DNA from 2 places in the Acetobacterium wieringae genome. Region 2 is predicted to be linked to the other one. Evidence: riboswitches for the same ligand, from Rfam matches in the RefSeq annotation. Region 2 holds a riboswitch; the other holds the start of a gene.

What was found. A riboswitch is a leader RNA that binds a small molecule or an ion and turns the genes downstream of it on or off. The one in region 2 is predicted to bind thiamine pyrophosphate.
Region 1: another riboswitch for thiamine pyrophosphate. It lies ahead of thiM (hydroxyethylthiazole kinase); the one in region 2 lies ahead of thiC (phosphomethylpyrimidine synthase ThiC).

What each region holds. Positions count from the first base shown of each region.
Region 1 is NZ_CP097897.1:3,308,617-3,312,494, forward strand. It holds gene CHL1_RS16275 (HAD family hydrolase) at 1-76, opposite strand, end outside; gene thiE (thiamine phosphate synthase) at 73-711, opposite strand; gene thiM (hydroxyethylthiazole kinase) at 698-1,522, opposite strand; TPP riboswitch at 1,607-1,718, opposite strand; gene rnfB (RnfABCDGE type electron transport complex subunit B) at 1,954-2,763, opposite strand; gene CHL1_RS16295 (electron transport complex protein RnfA) at 2,777-3,355, opposite strand; gene rsxE (electron transport complex subunit RsxE) at 3,355-3,878, opposite strand, start outside.
Region 2 is NZ_CP097897.1:141,070-144,947, forward strand. It holds gene CHL1_RS00710 (hypothetical protein) at 1-670, opposite strand, end outside; gene thiC (phosphomethylpyrimidine synthase ThiC) at 793-2,085, opposite strand; TPP riboswitch at 2,193-2,289, opposite strand; gene CHL1_RS00720 (putative bifunctional diguanylate cyclase/phosphodiesterase) at 2,380-3,878, opposite strand, start outside.

The DNA of each region.
Region 1 (3,878 bases), 540 kb from region 2:
AGGCTGACATCGAGTCAATCAAGGTACCGTCCAGATCAAAGATGATCCCCTCCGTGTTTATACTTATCGGATTCATGCCCTGGTCATCGCCTCAGATAATTGTCGAAGTTTCCGGGTTGCTTTGCGAATATCGGCTTTTGAAAAAATCGCCGATACCAGGGCAACCCCGTCCACTCCCATGCCTGCTAAGCAATGAATATTGGTTTCGTTAAGCCCGCCGATGGCCACCACCGGAATCGATACTGCCTGACAGATCGCCGCAATCGTTTCAAAAGCCACCACCGTGGCATCGGCTTTGGTATCCGTGGCATAGATGGCCCCAACCCCGATATAGTCGGCACCATCGGCTTCGGCTTTTAATGCCAGCTCCACCGTATCCGCCGAAACACCGATGATTTTATCCCCGATCCGTTTTCGAAGCTCTCTGGCATCCATATCGTCCTGACCAACATGTACCCCATCGGCATCCACTGCCAGAGCCACCTCAACGGCATCATTAATAACAAAGGGAACTTTGTAGGCATCGGTCAGTTTTTTAATGGCCCGGGCTTCCCGGATAAAGTCCTCAATTTCCAGCTCCTTTTCCCGCAACTGAATAAAAGTGGCCCCACCTTTTAAGGTTTCTTCCACCTGCTCCACCAGGGTTTGATCACCCAGCCAACTGCGGTCAGTAACCGCATAAAGCAACATTGCTTGCTTATCGAGTTTCAATCTTGATTCCTCCTGCTAATGTTTGAGCATCCATTCGGCTCATGGCGTCAATCAGGTAGGTACGGAAGGATGCCGTTCCGGCCTGCTCAGCCGCAACCCTGGCAAAGGCCAGCTCACCGCACAGGCCCATGCAACTGACGGCAGCGGCGGTAGCCAGCAGCAGATCATCGGGATTGGCGCCACAATAACTGCCAATCACCGTGGTCAGCATACAGCCGGTGCCGGTAATCCGGGACATCATCGGGTGACCGTTGCGAATCAACAGGGCTTTCTGGCTGTCGGCGACAATGTCGATGGCGCCGGTGATGGCAATAACCGCCCCGGTTTTTTGGCTGAGGGCTTTGGCAAAAGCAACCATCCCGTCCAGATTATCTTCAGTGATGGCATCGCTGATATCGGCATCGACCCCTTTGGTTCTGCCACTGCCTGAAGCGATGGTTTTGATTTCCGAGACATTGCCCCGGATCACGCTAAACTGCACTTCCTTTAACAGCTTAAAGACGGTCTCTGTTCGCAGTGTCGAAGCCCCGGCACCGACCGGATCGAGAATTACCGGCCGACCGAGACGGTTGGCTTCTTTCCCAGCCTTAATCATTGATGCCACCGTCCGTTCGTTAAGGGTGCCGATATTAATGACCAGGGCATTGCAAATGGCAATAATTTCTTCGACCTCATTGATATCGTCAGCCATAATCGGAGCCCCTCCGCAGGCCAACACGATGTTGGCGCAGTCATTCACGGTCACATAGTTGGTGATGGAATGAACCAGCGGCGGCTGATTCCTGACATTTTCCAGGATTTTTCTTAACATAAGCTTACCTCTTTCCACTAATAAAATTCTCTTTCCTGATCGTGACACTCCTGATTTAAACAAAAAAAACTGTACACGAATGCACAGCAGCTTGACATAATTTCCCTACGCCGGCATTATCCGTATCAGGTGCATGGGTCGAAACAGCGATTTGCTTCCTCTCAGCCTAAATGCATAAGCTCCCCAACTCTTTAATTGTGATAAAGGTTATCATATCACCAGATTTTTGTCAACGGGGTTCCCGTTTGATTTGACTGTTTGAATCGGCCATTCAATTCTTAATTTAACTTAAACTTAACCTCTTTCAAAGTTTGGCTAAAGGTTCAAGGCCTAAGATAAACACAAGAGATAAACATCTCCTCTTTTTCTTTTCATTCCTAATATAAAAAAACAGCACGGTCATTCGGACCGGCTGTTTTTTTTGCAACTTTTTACTTTCTCAAATCAAAAATTGCTCCGGTTGGACATTTTTCCAGACAGGTTGGATTGCTGCATTTTTCCAGACAAATTTTCGGATCAACCACCGCCAGATTATTTTCAACTGTGATGGCATCGTACAGACAGCTTTTTGTACACAGTCCACAGCCCAGACAATCCACCGAACACAGTTTACGGGCTATTACGCCCTTGTCCCGGGAATTACAGAGCACCGCCACCGGAGCCCCAATAGCCGTCATATGAATAATCGCCTTGGGACAAACAGTGGCACACTTGCCACAACCGGTACACTTCTTTTCATCCACCAACGGCAGATGATCTGTACCCATGGTCATCGCCCCAAAAGGGCAACTATGAACACAGGTCCCGAAACCAACGCACCCATATTTGCAGCCCTTGGGTCCGCCCTGAATCAGGCTGGCGGCAATGCAATCTTCCACCCCAGCATAATTGTATTTTTTGATGGCATGGGTAATGGTATTTTTACAGCGCACCTGGGCAATCTGCGGTTCAATTTCCGGCGCCGACTTTCCGGTTAATTCCGCCACCAAATCAGCCACTGGCTTTTTCCCGGGGATACATAAATTGGGGGTCACCTCCGGGTTTAACACCACGGCCTCGGCATAAGCCAGACAGCCAGCATAACCGCAGCTACCACACTGACCTTTGGGCAAAATGTCATCGACAATGTGAATCAGCGGATTCACCTCAATTGAGAATTTTTTGTCGGCAAATGCCAGAATCAGACCGAAAATCAATCCGATTGCAGACATCACAATGACAACTAATAATGCTGTTTCCATCTCTGTCACTCCTCTACAATGTGATCATCCCGGAAAAACCGGTAAACGCCAGGGCCAGCATCCCCGCCAGAATAAAGGCAATGCCCAGTCCTTCCAGTGGTTTGGGGACATCGGCCAGCCGCAGTTTTTCTCTTAAGCTGGCCATTAAAATAATCGCCAGCGCAAAACCCAGGCCCGAACCCACCGCATAAACTACACTTTTTAAGAACGAAAAACTGGATTCGGCATTAAGCAGCGGCACCGCCAAAACAACGCAGTTGGTAGCAATCAGGAGAAGATAAATGCCCCACATATTATAAAGGGCTGGTGCCTGTTTTTTAATAACCATTTCCAGCAACTGAACAAAGCTGGCAATCAGCAAGACAAACACCGCTGTTGTCATAAAGGTCAGATTCAGTGGTACCAGCACAAAATTGTATACCACCCAGGCCAGCATTGAACTCAGCGTCATTACCGAAGTGACCGCCATCCCCATCCCAATCGACGCACTTAAGTTTTTTGAGACGCCAAAAAAGATACATAATCCCAGAAATTTTGTTAAGACAAAATTATTAACAATTACCGCACTAATAAATAAAGTAACGTATTCCATTATCGGTCACCCTTTTTTGTTTCTGCTTTCTCCATATATTCAGTCAGCATTTTAAAACCACCCACCAGATAACCAATTAAGATAAAACCACCAGCTGGTAAAATCATAATTAAGGCCGGATCATACCAATCACCAATCACCGGGATCCCAAAAATCGACCCGGCCCCCAACAGTTCCCGGATGCAGCCAATCAGCAGCAGCGCCAGGGTAAAACCGGCCCCCATTCCCAGGCCATCAAAAAACGACGGGATCACCGAGTTCTTCGATGCAAACACTTCTGCCCGGGCCAGAATAATGGCAAACACCACAATAAGCGCCAAATAAATCCCCAAGGCCTTGTAAAGCTCCGGCGCAAAGGCCTGGAGCAACAGCTGCACCAGCGTAACGATGGTGGCAATCGAGGTAATATACACCGGTACCCGAACTTTGGGGTTGACCAGCTTGCGGGTCAGTGAGACTACCACATTATTGGCGGTAATCACAAACATCACTGACAGCCCCATAGTTAAAGCGGTGATCGCCG
Region 2 (3,878 bases):
TGATGACCAGCGGGTCGACTTGAACGGGTTCATTGCCAGCTTTGATATCCAGATTGGACTGGGAGATGAATTCCCGACTGAGATTTAATTGCAGATCGATATTGATCTGTCGGCCATCGGCAGTTGTGACGGCTGCCTGGGCCTGAAATGACGTGCTCTGGGCTTCATAGTGGGTGACACTCTGATGGTATTCAAAGCCACCACTGGCAGGAACGCTGTTGCGGGGTTGTGCACCGGCTAAACCCTGAGCCCATCCGGCGGCAGCACTCAGCAGTGAACTCCGGGTGGAATAGGCACTTTGGATCGCCTGACTCATTTTCGGGTCTTCCAGAGTGGCTTTTTTGGGCACCACAAATCTGATTTTTTTCTTGGTCAGTGCCTCAATCATCCGTTTTAGCAGGGTCAGCTGTTGTTCTTCCTTACTGGTCAGGGAGGAGGTTTCCTCCTCTTCGGCTGGGGCCGCCGATAGTGGCGCCGGGTTGTTTAACTGCAGATTTTTAGCCGCTTCTGATATTTCAAGGGTATCCATTCCCTTTGCTGAAGAAATGGTTGTGGTTGTCGTTTTAGAGTTGCCCTGAGCATCCCAGCTACGCAAGGATTCGACCGTTTTGGTGGCTTCCATATAACTGCTTTGGCTGGCCATTGTAACGTTTGAACTTTCGATTTTCATAAATCCACCTCCATGTTTTTACGAAATGATTACGCCAGAAATAGACGCAATCCGCTAACATGGATATCGGCTGATTAAGAAAAAAGATAAGCTGAAATTGATCAAAAAACGAATAAAGTTGATTAATTCTCAGCGTGCAGGGACACGGTTTGACCATCCAGAATCATATTGGTGGTGCGCACGGCACACATTTTCCCGCACATCGAACAGCTGTGTTTTTCTTCGGTGGGGGTGCTCTCATAATAGGCCTGGGCTTTTTCGCCATCGATGGCCAGCGCAAACATGGTTTCCCAGTCAATCTGGCGCCGGGCATCGGACATTTTATTATCCCAGTCCCGGGCCTGGGGAATGCCTTTGGCAATGTCGGCGGCATGAGCGGCAATCTTGGTTGCGATGATGCCGTCCTTGACGTCATTGATATCGGGCAACCGTAAATGTTCGGCTGGCGTCACATAACAAAGAAAATCGGCGCCGTTGGCCGCAGCGATGGCACCGCCAATGGCGGCGGTAATATGATCATAGCCTGGAGCCACATCGGTGACCAGCGGACCGAGGACATAGAAGGGGGCATTGTGACACAGCCTTTTTTGAATAACCATATTGGCGGCAATCTCGTTGATGCCCATATGGCCCGGGCCTTCAACCATTACCTGAACGTCTTTAGCCCAGGCCCGTTTGGTCAGATGACCCAGTTCAATCAGTTCGCTGAGCTGGGAAGCATCAGAGCTGTCGTCAATACAGCCCGGGCGCAGGGCATCCCCCAAGCTGATGGTGACATCAAACTCCCGGAGGATTTCTAAAAACTCGTCGTAATATTCATAAAAGGGATTTTCGTTGCCGGTCATTTCCATCCAGGCAAAGATCAGTGAGCCACCCCGGGAGACAATATTGGTGCGTCGACCCGACCGCTTAAAGGCTTCCACCGCCCGCTTATTGATTCCGGCGTGGATGGTCATAAAGTCCACCCCTTCTTCGGCGTGGGCCCGAACCACCCGCATGAAATCCTGGGCGGTAATCGCCTGCAGATCTTTTTCCAGGTAGCCGATGGCATCATACATCGGAACCGTACCGATCATTGCCGGCGACAGTTCAAGCAGCTGCTTTCTAAAGGTATTGGTTTTTCCATAATTACTTAAATCCATAATCGCTTCGGCCCCAAATTTCAGGGATAGTTTGACCTTTTCCAGCTCCAGACTATAATCGTTACAATCCCCCGAGACCCCCAGGTTGACATTGATTTTGGTTTTCAGACCAGTACCGATGCCTTCCGGCGAAAGCGAATGATGTCGGACATTGGCCGGGATGGCAACCTGGCCACAGGCGACCAAAGCCATCAGTTTGGTCACATCAAGGCCTTCTTTTTGGGCCACGGTTTTCATTTCCGGGGTGATAATCCCCTTTTTTGCCGCCTCCATTTGGGTTTGGTAATTTTTCACAAGCGTTTCCTTTCTGATTTAAAATCTGGGGTAATAAAAAAGTGCCTTCCACAATAGGAAAGCACCAAACGTACGTATTAGAAATTAAGCTAAAACGCCTTGCCTCCCTACGTTAGTATTAACTAACAGGTTCAAAGGGTCAGGTTTTAACCTTCTCAACAATAAGTCCCCCCGCAAAAAATATTTAATTGTCAGCATTATATCATGGAAAATGAAAATGTCAAGATCAAAGACCGATCGGGTAGTTTGCGAAACAAATGAAAAACCCGGGGACTATACCGGCAGCGTTTCCAATAACTGCGAAAAGCCAGGATCATCCAGGGGGTCACTCCACCAAGGCCCCTGAAGATAATCGCATTGGTATTGCTGCAAATAGTCAACCTGGGCATGGGTGTGCACACCTTTAGCAAAAACGGCAAGATTCAATTGGTGGCCCAATAAAACCATGGCAGCAAGAGGATGGTTAGTGCCGTTACCACCATCAATGGCATCGACATAGCTTTGGGCAAGTTTAATCGTATCAATGGGAAATGTCTGAAGTTCATTGACATAGGCCATGGTTTCGCCAAAATCATCCAGTGCAATAAGAATACCAGCTGAACGGAGTTCATTGATCACCTCGGACAGTTGCGGGGAGGCAGCCAGAAACGTTGATTCACGGATTTCAAATTCCAGGTTGCTGCCGATCATACCAGCTTTGGCTAGGGTCGTTTTTACCATCGGAACAAAGCCCGGATCGAGAATTTCAACATCAGAAATATTAATTGACATAATCAGCGGCGCAGTGTAAATTTTTTTAAATTTTTGGTATCTTTCGCAGGCTTCATCAAGAATCCACTGTCCCAACAATGGCATCAGACCATTGTTTTCGGCAATTGGCAAAAAAACCTCGGGACTGACGTTACCAAGGACAGCAGAGTTCCACTGCGGCAGAACGTCAAAGCCCCGCAATTGCTTGGAGTCAGAAGTGAATTGAGGTTGAAAGACCAGATAAAATTCATTGTTTTCCAGAGCCAGGTTGAAGTAATGGTCGTAATCCAGCTTCGCAGATGGTGCAGCGCTTTTTGGATGATTAAAAAATTCGATGCCAGCGGTCTTGTGGATTTTTGCCCGGTACATAGCGTGATCGGCGGATTTTAAAAGTTCGGCAGAGGTACTGCCATCTTCTGGGTAGCGTGACAAACCAAAGCTGGCCCGGATTGGTAGGGGCTTATTTTCAATGATCAGATCATCGATGAGTTGTTGTCGTAGATTTTCAATATAGGCATAAAGGGCATCATCAGTCAGGGGGCGTTTAATAATTAAGGCAAACTCATCACCACCCAATCGACCCAGCATGTCATCGCCATGGATGGCATCCTTTAATTTGGCAGAAACCGCCTGGAGCAATAAGTCTCCCACATGGTGCCCTAAAGTGTCATTGACTTGCTTGAAGTCATCCAGATCGATAAAGGCAAGGGCAAAATGAAGATCAGGTTCCTCAATCGAGGTGATCAGTTGATCGATTCGACTGATCAGCATTTTACGGTTCGGTAGCTCGGTGAGCATGTCAATAAAGGCCATATGGCTTAATTTTTCTTCATTCGCTTTAATAATTTGATTGTAGGCTGTCAGCAGATCGTTCTGTTCAGCCATTTTTTGATTTTTAACGGTAATCTCATCGATTTTCCGATGATAATTGATAATGAACAAATAAATAATAGAGATGATGAATATGGTGGAGATGGGAATGATAATCATCGGTTTGCCATGCATAGCCGGTTGATTCAAGC